Regions from separate parts of the Shewanella sp. Sh95 genome, predicted to be linked through region 2. Evidence: predicted binding sites of a transcription regulator. Region 2 holds the regulator's gene; the other holds the start of a gene.
The links. Region 2 encodes FliA, which starts transcription of late flagellar genes. Its sites were predicted from a motif close to CTAAAGNTNNNNNNNNNNNNGCCGATA; they were not measured.
Positions count from the first base shown of each region.

Region 1: a site for FliA is predicted at 4,648-4,674, ahead of pomA (flagellar motor protein PomA). Genes of this name have one in related genera too.

Region 1 covers NZ_LGYY01000185.1:2,921-10,728, forward strand. Annotated here, with positions in the region: gene AEA42_RS13535 (transcriptional regulator GcvA) at 1-586, opposite strand, end outside; gene AEA42_RS13540 (hypothetical protein) at 763-996, shown strand; gene thiI (tRNA uracil 4-sulfurtransferase ThiI) at 1,127-2,581, opposite strand; gene AEA42_RS13550 (flagellar motor protein MotB) at 2,798-3,718, opposite strand; gene pomA (flagellar motor protein PomA) at 3,722-4,489, opposite strand; gene xseB (exodeoxyribonuclease VII small subunit) at 4,804-5,043, shown strand; gene ispA ((2E,6E)-farnesyl diphosphate synthase) at 5,046-5,927, shown strand; gene dxs (1-deoxy-D-xylulose-5-phosphate synthase) at 5,949-7,808, shown strand, end outside.
Region 2 covers NZ_LGYY01000109.1:55,344-63,151, reverse strand. Annotated here, with positions in the region: gene AEA42_RS08265 (chemotaxis response regulator protein-glutamate methylesterase) at 7-1,131, opposite strand; gene AEA42_RS08260 (chemotaxis protein CheA) at 1,152-3,455, opposite strand; gene AEA42_RS08255 (protein phosphatase CheZ) at 3,471-4,208, opposite strand; gene cheY (chemotaxis response regulator CheY) at 4,222-4,605, opposite strand; gene AEA42_RS08245 (RNA polymerase sigma factor FliA) at 4,653-5,366, opposite strand; gene AEA42_RS08240 (MinD/ParA family protein) at 5,359-6,240, opposite strand; gene flhF (flagellar biosynthesis protein FlhF) at 6,245-7,624, opposite strand; gene flhA (flagellar biosynthesis protein FlhA) at 7,636-7,808, opposite strand, start outside.

The DNA of each region.
Region 1 (7,808 bases), on a different contig from region 2:
TCATATCGTGTAGCAATGTGTGGTGTTTTAAATCTTCCGGCTTTGACAGCGGCTTAGGGCCATTTAACAGCATGGGTGAACACACCGGAATAAGCACTTCATTGCGAAGTTTATCGGCCCGCAGCCCAGGCCAATTGCCTAAACCATAATAGATCGCGACATCAACATCGTCAGTTAAGGAACTGGCCTCTGTGTCCACCGCCTTGATCCGTACGTCAATATCAGGATTCTTTTCACTAAACTTGGACAGACGCGGCACCAGCCACTGAATCGCAAAGCTTGGCGACATGCTCACGGTCAACGAACCAATAGCACTACGTGCGAGCAGCCTATCGGTCGCATCTGCCAATTGAATAAAGATGTCCTTAATATCGAGAAAATAACTCTGGCCTTCCTCGGTTAGCAGCAGTGAACGATTTTTTCGGCGAAATAATTTTAATCCGAGAAAATCTTCCAGCGCTTTAATTTGATGACTCACCGCAGCCTGAGTCACAAACAATTCTTCAGCCGCTCGAGTAAAGCTCAAATGCCGTGCGGCGGCCTCAAATGCTTTAACCGCATTCAGTGGTGGTAAGCGTCTTGACATAGTGATCTCTATCTCAATTTTTAATTAGTTTTTCTAATCCGTATTGTTACATTTAATCGTTTGTAAAGGCCAGCATTTTTGATTAAATTTTGCGCCAACGAAACACATGAGTTGGACAATCTCGAACGGGTGATGGGAATGTCTGACAGCAATACTTTGTCAGCCCGGAGGCGACTATGTTCAATTTAAAATCTGCTTTTGCGTTAGTGTTAGTCAGCGCACTCAGTGCCAATGTCTACGCTAATGTTATCAATGCTGAAATTATTATCGACACCAGTGATTTACAAACAAGTATCAATGCCGAACTGACGGCAACGATGGAAAAAATGCACCAAGAAGCGCTGCAAGATCCCACCTTATTGATTGCCGATGAGGTGTTACCAGCACAGCAAGTGGTCAAAACCGAGTAAATTGCACTGCTTCGCAATAACATAAAAGCCGCATTCCAATGCGGCTTTTTTGTATTCATAATCCCGTAGATTGCTGCATATCAAGGTCAAACCCGAGGCTTGACCTTGCATACACTTTGCTGGTTATCGCTTAAGGGCGGTAAACCTTAACATTGTGATAACCTTGCTCAATCAGGTAAAGTGCCTGTAATTTACTCATCACGCCACGCTCACAGTACAGCAGGTAAGTCTTTTGCTTATCGAGATCGGCAAACTGAGTCGCTAATTTGAAGAAAGGAATGCGCTTGATTTCCACGCCTTCAATCTCCAGCGGTTTATTCTCTTCTTCCTCTGGGGCGCGAATATCAATCACCACTTCATTGGTGTCGATAGCAACAACGGTCTCAGTTTCAGTGATACGGGTATTCATTTGTTCTGCTATCTCCCGGATATCAATGGCCACGGCTTGCTCTATGATACGGTCAATCAAATCCTCAGAGAATTTCGTCTCTTCCGCTTCCACCTTAGCCAGTACCGCTTTAACAGTCGGCTTTTGTGAAATCACCCCGCAATATTCCGGCATAGACTTAGCAAAATCTTCGGTGCCGATACGGCGGCATTCATTGATAATATCTTGCTTATCCATAGTGATCAGCGGACGCAAAATCAACATATCGGTGCAACGATCAATCACGTTTAAGTTGGTTAAGGTTTGGCTCGACACTTGACCCAAGCTTTCACCAGTCACAATCGCCTGAATGCCCATACGCTCGGCAATACGTGCCGCGGTGCGCATCATCATCCGTTTGAGCACCACGCCCATTTGACCATTGTCGATTTTCTCTAAAATCTCGGCCACCACAGGCTCAAACGGCACGGACACAAACTTCACCTTGTGGGATTCACCATAGGTTTTCCACAAATGGTAAGCAACCTGCTTAACGCCAATCTCGTGCTGCGCGCCGCCTAGGTTGAAGAAACAGTAATGGGTACGAGCGCCCTTCTTAATAAATTGATAACTCGATACGCCCGAGTCAAAACCGCCCGAAATTAACGACAACACATCTTCCTGCGTTGCCATTGGGAAACCGCCTAAGCCTTCGATACGCTTAGTCACCATATACAGTTTATCGCCCTCGATTTCGAGGTTAACGGTGACTTCGGGGTTCTTTAAGCGCACGCCAATCGCATCGGTAAACTGGTTTAAGCCGCCACCGACATAACGCTCTACTTCAATAGAGTTAAAATCGTGATTACCAGTGCGTTTGACGCGCACACAGAAGGTTTTACCGGCAATTTGGTCACGGTAAACGGGTAAAACTTGCTGGTAGATATCGTCAACAGAGGTAAAGCTGTATTCATCCACTTGCACCACATGGGCGATCCCAGGAATACAGGCTAAACGCTCACCAAAGGCCTGAGCTAATTCAGGTTTATCATTTGGCACCTTTACCCAAATACGGTCCCATTGACGTTGCACTTTGGCATCTTCATCAACTTTTTTAAGCACGTTACGGATGTTGGTTTCAAGCATTTTAGTGAAGCGCATGCGCACAGGCTTACTCTTCATCATGATTTCTGGGTACAGCTTTACAATAAACTTCATGGGATTTCCGCGGGCAATTTTGGCAACAGCAAAATTGGTTAAAAGAATAATCGCCGGATTATAACAAACTCACGGCGATTGGCGCACCTGTTTCCACACTAGGGCTGCTCGTGGCGTGCGCTTACGCACAGTTGAACTTATAGTCAAAAAAGCCCAAATAAAAAAGCCGTGAGCAAGTCACGGCGTTTTTATCAAATAACTTATTTGGATTAAAAGCTATTTACCTACTTGAATTTCTTCGGATTCTTTTGCTTTACCTTGTTCAATCGCAATCTCAACTCGACGATTTCGCGCGCGATTTTCAGGCGAATCATTTAAAACAATTGGATTATTTGAGGCCATACCGACCACTTTCATCCGTTTAGGATCAAAGCCCTTGACCTGCAATAACACATCAGCCACAGCTACAGCACGTTTACTGGAGAGATCCCAGTTTGAGCTATAGAGCTCATCACTTATCTGCATATCGTCGGTGTAACCCGATACGGTGATAATTCCCGGCACATCTTTGAGCAACTCCCCCACCGAACGCACCACTGGTTTAAATCGCGGTTGTAGGAAACCAGAGCCTGAGGCAAATGAACCTTTTTCACGGATGCGAATAATAATTTGCTGTCCAAGTGACTCAATTTCAATCGCCCCATCGGTGATCTCTTTATTGAGCTCCTGCGCCATTTTTTTCACTTGCTGATTGATCTTATCCTGAGCTGCCGCAGCCTCTGCCTTCACCGCATCAGCGGTTTCTTGAGCCGTGGCCGTTGCTTCACCACCTCGCTGCGAACCGTTCTGTTGTTGTACCCCACCCGCACTATCATCTTCCCCCGCTTGGAAATCCAACGTGGGTTCGGTCATTTCATTGGTTTGTTGGTTGATGATCTCAATCGGCGTGGGATCGGGACGACCAGGACGAAACTCGAGGGCAATCACCGAGGTCCCCTTAGGAATATCTTTAACTTCGACTTTGTTTTGCACCCCAAATGCATACTTCATCGAACCTGCGATCTGCTTAAACTTCATCACATCCATTTCGGAGAATGACAGCAGCAACACGAAGAAACACATCAAGAGGGACATCAAATCGGCAAATGTTGCCAACCAGAGTGGTGCTCCGGGCGGTGGACAGTTGCACTTAGCCATGGGCTACTCTCCGTCCGTTGTATCGATTTTCCGCTGTTTTTCAGCAAGATAGTTCTTCAAAAAGCCTTCAATTACTCGAGGGTTTTGGCCATCTTGAATCGCCAATACCGCATCCATAATCAAGTTACGGTTTAGCATTTCCTCACCCATTCTAAGGCTTAATTTATCGGCGATAGGAATACACACCATGTTAGCCACTACCGCACCATATAGGGTAGTTAACAACGCAACCGCCATTGAAGGGCCAATCGATTTCGGGTCCGACATATTGGATAACATCGCCACCAAGCCCACTAGGGTACCAATCATCCCCATCGCGGGTCCTACGTCACCAAAAGCCCGGAAAATGGCGATGCCGTTGCGATGGCGCTCTTCGGTGAGGGCGATATCTTTTTCAAGCGCGGCACGTACCACCTCACCGTCATGACCATCCACTAACATATCGACGGCTTTTTGCATAAAACTGTTGGAAATTTGTGCTTCTTCAAGAGCAAGAAATCCACCTTTACGCGCCGCATCAGCCATCGTCACAGATTGTTCGATAAGATCTTCAGGTTTATCAATTTTAAACATAAAGGCTTTTACTGCGATTTTTACCGCACCTAAAAACTGTTTTAAATTGAATTTCATCATCACGACAAAGAAGGAGCCACCAAACACGATAAAGACGGAAGGAATGTCGATAAAAATTGCAATGCCGCCGCTGGTTACCATGGCCCAAAGGATAAAACCAAAGCTCCCGACTAGTCCAATAACTGTAGCTAAATCCACAACGGCTCCTCAATATTCTGTATAAACGACATGATACTGACTCTATTGGCAAAATAACACTAAATGTCATCCGTCAACGGTTAACACTTTGGTCTTAACCCAAGCCTTATTTTATGATGTCTTAAGATGATTATAAGCATAATGCTACTATTGTCATTTATCGGACAAGCTCTAAGCAAGTTTAGCGGCAATTTCTATTTTCTGAAAAAAATTCAGCAACAAAGCGTGCTATCGAGCAAATATCCATCGACTGAATTTGACCCTTGAGCCGCCCTGATATACCTTGTGTCCGCTCTTTCAAAGGAATTATTAACGTGGCAAAGAAACCCGAAAATCTCAGTTTTGAAGAATCCCTTGGTGAACTCGAGCGCATCGTTGCTGAGTTAGAGCAGGGCGATGTCTCTCTCGATGATGCGTTAAAACAATTTGAACGAGGCATCAATCTGGTGCGTAACAGCCAGGCAAAACTTGAACAAGCTCAGCAAAAAGTGGCCATTTTACTCAAGCAGGATGAAAATGCGCCCCTCTCTCCCTATGCCGTTGAGGGCGAATAAGCGTGTTAGTCAATGCAATAAAAGAATATCAACTACGAGTTGATAACGAATTAAAACAACGTTTTAGTACACTCGAAGATACAGCTCCTCAGTTAAAAGCCGCGATGACCCATGGCGCCCTTTTAGGGGGAAAACGCATTCGTCCCTTCTTGGTTTACAGTGTCGGGCAAATGTTTGGCGTAGCACTTGAAAAACTCGATGCCTGCGCCGCCGCGATTGAATGCATCCACGCCTATTCGTTAATCCATGACGATTTACCCGCTATGGATGATGATGCACTTCGCCGTGGTCAACCCACAGTGCATATCGCTTTCAATGAAGCCACCGCAATTCTTGCTGGGGATGCACTACAAACTTTAGCTTTTGAGATTGTGACTGAAGCCGTGCCAGGGATTACCAGCGAGCAACATATCGCTATGGTCAGAGCATTGGCAAAAGCCTCTGGTTATCGGGGGATGTGCGGCGGTCAAGCCATCGACTTAGCCTCCACCGATAAGCACATTGATCTTAAAGCATTAACTCAACTGCATAATATGAAAACAGGGGCGCTGATCAGCTGCGCCGTTGAGTTAGCCTTGATCGCCGCGAACGCGCCAAAAGATCAATATCAGACTATGATGGAATTTGCCCATGCCGTAGGACTTGCCTTCCAAGTCCAAGACGATATTCTGGACATTATTGCCACCACGGAAGAACTCGGCAAACCTCAAGGCTCAGATGCCGAGTCAAATAAGAGTACTTTTCCGCAACTACTTGGACTGCAAGGCGCAAAAGATACCGCCGCGCAACTGATCCAAGAGGCACTATCAGCGCTGGCTAAATTGCCATACAATAGCCAGTTAATTGCAGACTTCGCCCGCTATATTATTGAGCGAAGAATATAAAAAGAGACGAAGTATCTCGCTATGAGTTTGGACATTTCTCAGTTTCCAGTGTTGGCACAGGCCAACACACCTAATGAACTCCGCCAGCTTCCACAGGCCCTATTACCCCAATTGGCCGATGAGTTGCGGGAGTTCCTTCTTAAGTCCGTTGGCATGTCCAGCGGACATTTTGCCTCTGGGCTTGGCACTGTCGAGCTGACTGTTGCCCTGCATTATGTCTATAACACCCCGTTTGACCGTTTGATTTGGGATGTTGGTCACCAAGCCTATCCCCATAAAATCCTCACTGGTCGCCGTGATAGAATGCACACCATTAGGCAAAAGAACGGTTTACACCCCTTCCCTTGGCGGGAAGAAAGTGAATATGACACCTTTAGCGTAGGCCACTCAGGCACCTCCATCAGTGCCGCATTAGCCATGGCCGTTGCAGCCGAAAAAGAACAGGCAGGCCGTAAAGTGGTTGCCGTGATTGGCGATGGTGCAATGACAGGCGGCATGGTATTCGAGGCAATGAACCACGCGGGTGATTTGCACAATGATATGCTGATGGTGCTAAACGATAATGAAATGTCGATTTCAGAAAATGTCGGCGCACTCAACAATCACTTAGCCCAATTGATGTCAGGCCGCTTCTACACCACGATTCGTGAAAGCAGCAAGAAAGTGCTCAAGGGCATGCCTGTTATCAAAGAAATGGCCAAGCGCACCGAAGAACACCTCAAAGGCATGGTGGTTCCTGGCACACTGTTTGAAGAATTAGGCTTTAACTATATCGGCCCTATCGATGGCCACGATGTCGATGCCCTAGTGGAAACCCTGCGCAATATGCGCAATCTCAAGGGGCCACAAGTGCTACACATTATGACCAAAAAAGGTCGCGGTTATGAGCCAGCAGAAAAAGATCCTATCGGTTGGCACGCCGTCCCTAAATTTGACCCATCACAATTTAAGAAGCCAGCGACTAAGCCGGGACTACCAACCTTCTCTCAAGTGTTTGGCAAATGGTTATGTGATATCGCTGAGCAGGATGAAAAAGTCTTAGGCATTACCCCTGCCATGCGTGAAGGGTCGGGTATGGTGGAGTTCTCGCAGCGCTTCCCAAAACAATATTTTGATGCAGCCATTGCCGAGCAACATGCGGTGACCTTAGGTGCAGGGTTTGCCTGTGAGGGCTATAAACCTGTGGTCGCAATCTATTCGACCTTCTTACAACGCGGCTATGATCAGCTGATCCACGACGTCGCATTGCAGCGTTTACCCGTACTATTTGCCATTGATCGTGGAGGTATTGTCGGTGCCGACGGCCCAACCCATCAAGGGGCGTTTGATTTAAGCTTTATGCGCTGTATTCCAAATATGGTGATTATGGCGCCATCGGATGAAAATGAATGTCGCCAGATGCTGTATACCGGGTATTGCTATGATGCAGGTCCAAGCGCGGTACGCTATCCAAGAGGTAGTGCAACAGGTGCGACTCAAGTTGAAGCCATGACGGCGCTGCCAATTGGTAAAGGGGTGATTAAGCGTTTAGGCAAACGTATCGCGATGCTTAACTTCGGGACTACCTTAGCCGCAGCACTCACTGCCGCAGAGAGTTTAGATGCAACAGTGGTCGATATGCGCTTTGTGAAACCGCTGGATGTGGATTTAGTCAAAGAGATGGCGCAAACCCACGATGTGCTCGTCACAGTGGAAGAAAACGCCATTATGGGCGGCGCTGGCTCAGGTGTGCTAGAGCTTCTGCAAAAGCTTAAAATGCCTAAACCTGTACTACAAATTGGCTTGCCCGATGAGTTTATTAAACATGGATCACCAGAAGAAGTGATCCATGACTTACAACTCGATGCCGAAGGCATGTTAGCGCAGATTAATGCCTATCTT
Region 2 (7,808 bases):
TTGCTACTAGCCACGAGCAGACTCTTTTAAAATCGATTCAGCCATGTGCTCCAGTGAAATGGATTGAGTGGCAATTCCCGCACTGGCCACTGCTTGAGGCATGCCATAAACGACGCAACTCGCTTCATCCTGCGCCCAAATGGTCGCACCGGCAGCTTTAAGCATGCGTGCTCCTTCTCGGCCGTCAGCTCCCATTCCAGTTAACACTACAGCAAGCACATCTCCACCGTAGGCTTTTGAGGCTGAAGCAAAAGTGATATCGACACAAGGCTTATAATTCATTTCAGCACTACCGGCGAGCACTTTTATTCGGCCTGTGACGCCTGTACGCTCTACCATCATCTGCATTCCACCTGGCGCTAGATACGCACAACCTGGACGCAAAATATCGCCATTTGCCGCTTCTTTTACCTCGATTTTACATAAACCATTTAAACGATTTGCAAATGCTGGGGTAAAAGCGGCTGGCATGTGTTGGATCAGCAAAATAGGATGCGGATAATTTGCGGGAAACTGAGTCAAAATTTTCTGTAAGGCGACAGGCCCCCCCGTCGACGTACCGATTAACAATAATTTGTATTGCTTACCACTAGCACGAATAGACGATACAGGTGACGTACGCACTGGCGCAGGTGCACTTTGAACAGGAGTGGCCACATTCCCTAATACCGAGCCAGAGCTTGGTCTTGGGGTAATTGGGGCAACGCTAGGACGCGCCACTGGACGGAAAATTCGACGACGACCAAGAGCCTTGACTCTTTGCTGCAATAACAAAATCGCTTCATCTTTATTGGTCGCGATATCTTCAAAACGTTTAGGTAAAAAATCTAACGCACCCGCATCTAGGGCGTCTAAGGTGGCCTTAGCGCCATCATGGGTTAATGATGAAAACATCAGAATCGGGGTTGGACACTTTGCCATGATTTCACGGACGGCGGTGATACCGTCCATGACAGGCATTTCAATGTCCATAGTGATTACTTGGGGATTAAGCTCAGCAGCCATCTTCACCGCTTCAGCCCCGTTAGCAGCCGTCGCGATCACTTCCAGTTCAGGATCTTGATTGACTATTTCACTAACACGTCGTCTAAAAAAGCTTGAGTCATCAACGACTAATACTTTAATGGCCATTCCATTCCTTAACTTGGGAACTAACTTTTATTTTTCGCATAATGCTTTAATAACCCAGGAACATCCAAAATGAGCGCAATACCACCATCGGATGTAATCGTTGCCCCAGCCATACCTGGCGTACCGTGCAACAAGGCTCCCAGTGGCTTAATCACTACCTCTTCTTGGCCAATCAATGCATCCACAACAAAACCTATCTGCATCATACCTAACTGCACTATCACAACATGACCATGTTTCTTGTCACCATGTTTGAAGGTAGTTTTATTTCGATGCAACCAATGCTCTAGATAGAAGAGCGGCACGGCCTTGTTGCGAACGATGACAGTGAGTTGTCCGTCAACAATGTTGGTTTTGGTAAGATCGAGATGAAAAATCTCATTAACACTGGATAAAGGTAATGCAAAAACTTGTTTCGCAACATCAACCATAAGCGTTGGCATAATTGCCAAGGTTAACGGCACTTTAATCTCAAGTATGGTGCCTTTGCCTTTCATCGAGTCAATATGCACAGTACCGTTGAGTTGGGTGATACGGGTTTTAACCACGTCCATCCCCACGCCACGACCAGAGATATCTGAAATCTCGACCTTAGTCGAAAAGCCTGGGGCAAAGATCAAGTTATAAGCTTCATTGTCCGTCATACGCGCAGCGGAATCTTCATCCAGCACGCCACGTTTAATGGCAATTTGTTTTAACTTTTCGGGATCCATACCTGCGCCATCATCTTCGATTTTTAGCAGAATATGGTCACCCTCTTGGCTTGCCGATAGAGTAATCGTCCCCGTCCTTGGTTTGCCAGAGGCTTCACGGTCATTTGGCATTTCAATACCATGGTCGACCGAGTTACGAACCAAGTGCACTAAAGGATCCGCAAGCGCCTCAACCAAGTTTTTATCAAGGTCAGTTTCTTCACCGACCAACACTAAATCAATTTCTTTATTGAGCGTACGGGCTAAATCACGAACAACGCGAGGGAAACGGCCAAAAACCTTTTTGATAGGCTGCATACGGGTTTTCATGACCGCACCTTGCAAGTCAGCAGTCACTAAATCTAGATTCGCGAGTGCCTTAGACATCTCTTCGTCATCACGACTAATGCCCAAACTTACCAAACGGTTACGTACTAATACTAGCTCTCCCACCATATTCATGATTTGGTCGAGTCGTGCAGTATCTACGCGAACGGTCGTTTCACCTTGAGGAACATTTGCAGATGAGGCTGCGGCCGCTTTAACAGGAGCCTTCTCGGCGAGCGCAACTTCGGCCTGAGGTTTAACCGCTGGAGGGGTTACCGGAGTAACACTAGCTTTAGGCGCAGCAGGAGCCGCAGCAGATGTGGCAGGAGTGGGAGTCGGTTTCGCAGATTCCACTTTTGCAACAGCTTTGGCTGGTGCCCCACCTTTTCCATGAAGTTCGTCGAGTAAACGCTCAAATTCATCGTCAGTAATTTCGTCTGAATCGACAGCAACAGCAGTTGGTGTTGACACTGGCACAGCAACAGTTTCAACCTTAGGCTGAGGTGATATAGGTGTATCTACTTTTCCATTAAATTTTCCTGAACCATGAAGCTCATCAAGCAGGGCTTCAAACTCATCGTCAGTGATATCATCACCCGAGCTGGTTGCTTGTTGTACTTTAGGCTTAGCTGTATTTGATACAGAGGGAGTTGACGCAGTGGGTGCTGCCACAACATCAGCATGAGTAGTGTTAGTCACACCGGGACCTTTTCCACTACCGTGCAGTGCATCAAGCAAAGCCTCAAACTCCGCTTCATTAATCTCATCAATACTTGAGTTTGAAGAACTCACAGCCTCAACAGGCATCTCTTCAACTGCGACAACGTCAACAACAGTTTCAATAACGGGCTCGGGTTCGGGCTCAGCAATAGATTCAGGCTCTGACGCAGTTTGTCCTAATTCTGACGGCAGAGGCTCACCAGAACTAAGTAACTTTAATTTTGCAAGTAATGCAGCATCAGCAGGATCTTGTTGCTCTCCCTGCTGGGTTTGAGCAAACATGGTGTTAATTGCATCAACAGCCTGAAGAATAATATCCATTAATTCTGCTGTGACACTGCGCTTGCCAGTACGCAATAAATCGAATGTGTTTTCTGCCTCATGGCAGACATCAACCATGGGAGTCAAACTTAGGAAACCTGCGCCGCCCTTTACGGTGTGAAACCCCCTAAAAATGGCATTTAGCAAGTCAGTATCATCAGGATTATTCTCAAGGGCAACAAGCTGCTCTTGAAGCAACTCTAATATTTCCCCCGCCTCGATTAAAAAGTCCTGGAGTATCTCTTCATCTACATCAAAGGCCATCAAATTGACTCCCAGTTAGAAACCCAGACTCGATAGCAGATCATCCACTTCGTCTTGACCTGTTACTACATCTTGACGAAGCTCGGCATTCATTATCGGCCCTTCAGCTTCAATATTATTTTTCTGAGTAATCTGACTCTCAATCATTGGCTGCTCACCAAACACCGTCAGCATAGACACCAGATTACTTTCAACTTCCATCACTAGATCGATTACCCTGCGGATCATTTGTCCAGTCAGGTCTTGAAAATCCTGCGCCATCAATATTTGGTTGAGCAATTCGCGTAATCGGTTTGAGTCCAATTCACTTCGCGACATCAAATGCTGAACGTTATGGCAAAGCACCTTAAAATCACTGAGGGCAATTTCACGACGCATTAATTTGTCCCACGATGGCATCACTTGTTGGATGTTCGCGGTTAATGCATTCGCTAACGGCAAGCACTCCTCAACAGCATCCATAGTCTTATTTGCAGCTTGTTCAGTCATGTCAATGACATAACTTAGCCGTTCCTTAGCATCGGGTATTTCTGTATTGGCTAACTCAACTAACCGATTATCGATTTGGAAATCCATAAGAGCGCTATGCAATTGGCGAGTGAGTTTGCCCACCTCATCAAAAAGTTCCCTCTGAAGAGGAGCTGCCAGTTCTCTTAATAAATCATCAGCTTGATTTTGTTCATTCGCGCTTAACAGTTCGACTAAACGCTGAGCATGCTCGAGCGTGATGAGCCCTGATGTATGTGGCTTCATAGCTCATCCCTGCTTAAGCGAGTCGTTCAAATATTTTATCTAGCTTCTCTTTCAATGTTGCTGCGGTAAAAGGCTTTACCACATACCCATTCACACCCGCTTGTGCTGCAGCAATAATTTGTTCACGTTTTGCCTCGGCAGTGACCATTAATACCGGTAAATGCTTCAAGGAGTCATCGGCCCTAATGGCTTTAAGTAAATCGATACCCTGCATGCCTGGCATATTCCAGTCTGTAACGACAAAATCAAAATCGCCTTTTTGCAACATTGGCAAGGCGGTTGAGCCATCGTCCGCTTCCTGGGTGTTGTTAAAGCCCAAGTCTCGCAACAAGTTCTTGATGATACGTCTCATTGTCGAAAAGTCATCAACGATGAGAATCTTCATATTCTTGTCCAAGGTTTCCTCCGGTGAGCTGACATTCAGTGCTCAATTAATAATTATACTTATGTCCAATGCTTGAGTTTGCCTTTGAGTCGCAACATTGCCTGACTTAATATCTGGCTAACACGCGATTCGCTTACCTCAAGAATGGCGCCAATCTCTTTTAAATTCAATGCTTCATCGTAGTATAACGATAGCACTAGCGCGTCCCTTTCGGGCAATAATTTTATCGCCTCAACAAGTGCAGAATGAAACTGGGTTTCTGCCAAGACCTCAAACGTACCATCGCTAATATCATCGCTTGTAGTGAGTATATCCTGTGATACGCCTAAGTCTTCTATCCCTATGATTTTACCAACAGAAACATCGTTAAGAATATGATGGTACTCATCGAGCGTCATATCAAGTTTTTCTGCAATTTCTGTGTCGCGCGCATCACGACCTAGCACTTGCTCTAATTCATCAATAGCTTGGGCAACTCGACGATTATTTCGGTGGACAGAACGAGGAACCCAATCGCCACGACGGATTTCATCCAACATGGCGCCACGGATCCTTATGCCGGCGAAGGTTTCAAACTTTGCACCTTTACCGCCATCAAACTTAGATGATGCTTCTAATAATCCCATCATCCCCGCCTGTAGCAGGTCATCTAACTGCACAGAGGCAGGTAATCTGGCGAGCAAGTGATGTGCAATTCTTTTAACCAACGGTGCATACTGTTCAACGATTGACGTTTTATTGTCTAAACAAGTATACGCTGCGGCTTTATTCACTCGTTTTTTCCTCTTGAAAATCTGGTCGTTGAACTAAGCGCTCAACGAAAAACTCCAAATGCCCACCAGGTTGCTGTGGTACTGGCCAGCTCATAATTTTATTCGCTAGGCCTTGGTAAGCAATTGCAGCGGGAGACTTAGGATAAGCTTCAACCACTAACTTTTGCTTGCGAACCGATTTACGCAAATTTTCATCAAATGGAATGGTCGCAACTAATTCAAGTGCCACGTCCAAGAATCTGTCGGTCACTTTACTGAGTTTAGCAAACAATTCCATACCTTCGCGTAAACTACGCACCATATTTGCAACAATTTTAAAGCGGAAGACGCCGTGTTCACGGCTGAGGATTTTGATTAACGCATAGGCGTCAGTAATAGACGTTGGTTCGTCACAAACAACAACCAACACATCCTGTGACGCACGGGAGAAACTGAGTACCATGTCAGAAATCCCCGCGGCAGTATCCACGATGAGGATATCAAACTGGGTGCGCATCTCACTGAAAGCACGAATTAAGCCCGCATGTTGCGCAGGACTTAGCTCTACCATGCCTTGAGTACCCGATGTGGCTGGCACAATCCCAATACCTTTAGGCCCCCGGACAATAATGTCATCTAACTCAGCATCGCCAGACAATACATGGGAAAGGTTACGTTCAGCACGGATCCCTAACATGACATCAACGTTTGCTAAGCCAAGGTCAGCATCAAGCACTAAGACACGCTTGCCCTTCTCGGCTAATGCTACGGCAGTATTGATGGATACGCTGGTTTTACCCACACCACCTTTACCACCCGTAACCGCGATTACTTTCACTTTTTCGTTATAGGGTTGATTCATCATACGTAAACCACTTGCTTGATCCAGGGTCATAACTCTACTCAAATGCACAGGTCATATTATCTGACCACGCTGTGTCTGGTAACGATTGTTGTTCTGTGTTTTCTAAGGCCGCTAATGCTTGCTCAGCGAGCATCAAAGTATCAGCAACTTTCATATCTTCGGGCACTCGCTGCCCATCCGTAACATAACTTAATGGCAATCCACTTTGGATCAACACACTTAATGCGCCCGCTAAAGACACAGATTCATCAAGTTTGGTGAGTACAACACCAGATAAGGGAATGCGTTTAAAGTGATTTACAGCATCTTGCAGCACGCGGCGCTGTCCTGTGGCAGACAGTACCAGATAACTGCGGATAGGTATTCTGCTATTTGCAGTTAAATTATCAAGTTGCTGGTAAAGCCGCATATCTCGTTGGCCCATACCCGCGGTATCTATCAATACTAGCTTGCGATTTCTAAACTGATACAGAATTTGCTCTAGTTCAGCAAGGTCATGGGCTTGTTTGACTGGGCAGCCCATGATTTTGCCATAGGTGGCCAATTGCTCATAGGCGCCAATACGATAATGATCTGTGGTAATCAATGCCACTTGGTCAGCACCATGGTGAGCAGCAAAGCGTGCGGCCAGTTTAGCCAAGGAAGTGGTTTTCCCCACACCAGTGGGACCAACTAATGCTACAACACCGCCTTGCTTAACAATATCATCACCTTGATTATCAAGCATATTCGCAAGACTTTGCGGCAGTGCACGAACTAATTCTGCAGGAGTATAGTGTTGGCTCAGCGCAGCTAATTTGTTTGCCACCGCTGGTGAAAACTCGGCCTCCAACAACTTTGACTCCAGCATGGCACCGACAGGGTCGATACGCTTTTTATGCTCAGTCATCAATGCTGAAACCTGATGTGTCAACAAATTACGTAAGGATGATAACTCGTCGCGCATGGCTTCAAGATCGGCATTTTGCTTTTGCGAACTCTGTGACTTTTTATCGAAGGGATTGCCCATATCACGGCGCTCAGCTTTAGGCGCAGCTGCGGTAGCTTGTAATCCTTTAGCCCATGCAGGAAGCTCAGCATCTTGTTGTTGATGCGTGAGTTGTTGGTTTAAACGATTTTGTTGCTTCTCAAGCAAGGCTTGGAGTGAGTCCGCTGGCGCCGAGGGTTTTAGCTTAGTTTCAGCGCGGATCGGCGCTTTGGCGCCGAGCGAAACTAAGTCATCACTCACATCCATAAAGGTCGGAGTCGCAGCAGGCGCTTTCGCTTTTGGCTCGTCGTAGTCAACGGCAGCGACAATCTCAATACCGCCGTTCACCTTTTTATTGGACATAATCACCGCATCGGAGCCGAGCGTGTCCTTCACTTGGGCCAGTGCAGCACGCATGTCTTTGGCAAAAAAACGTTTAATCTTCACTTATGCGTCCTCTACTGCCCGACGGCAGATACGATGCGTATTTGCTTTTCATCGGGGATTTCTTGGTAAGAAATCACTCTGAGATTAGGAATAGTATATTTAACAAAGCGAGACAGGGTCGCACGTAACATACCAGACGTTAGCAAAATGGCAGGCTGTCCGACCATTTCTTGCTTTTGAGCGG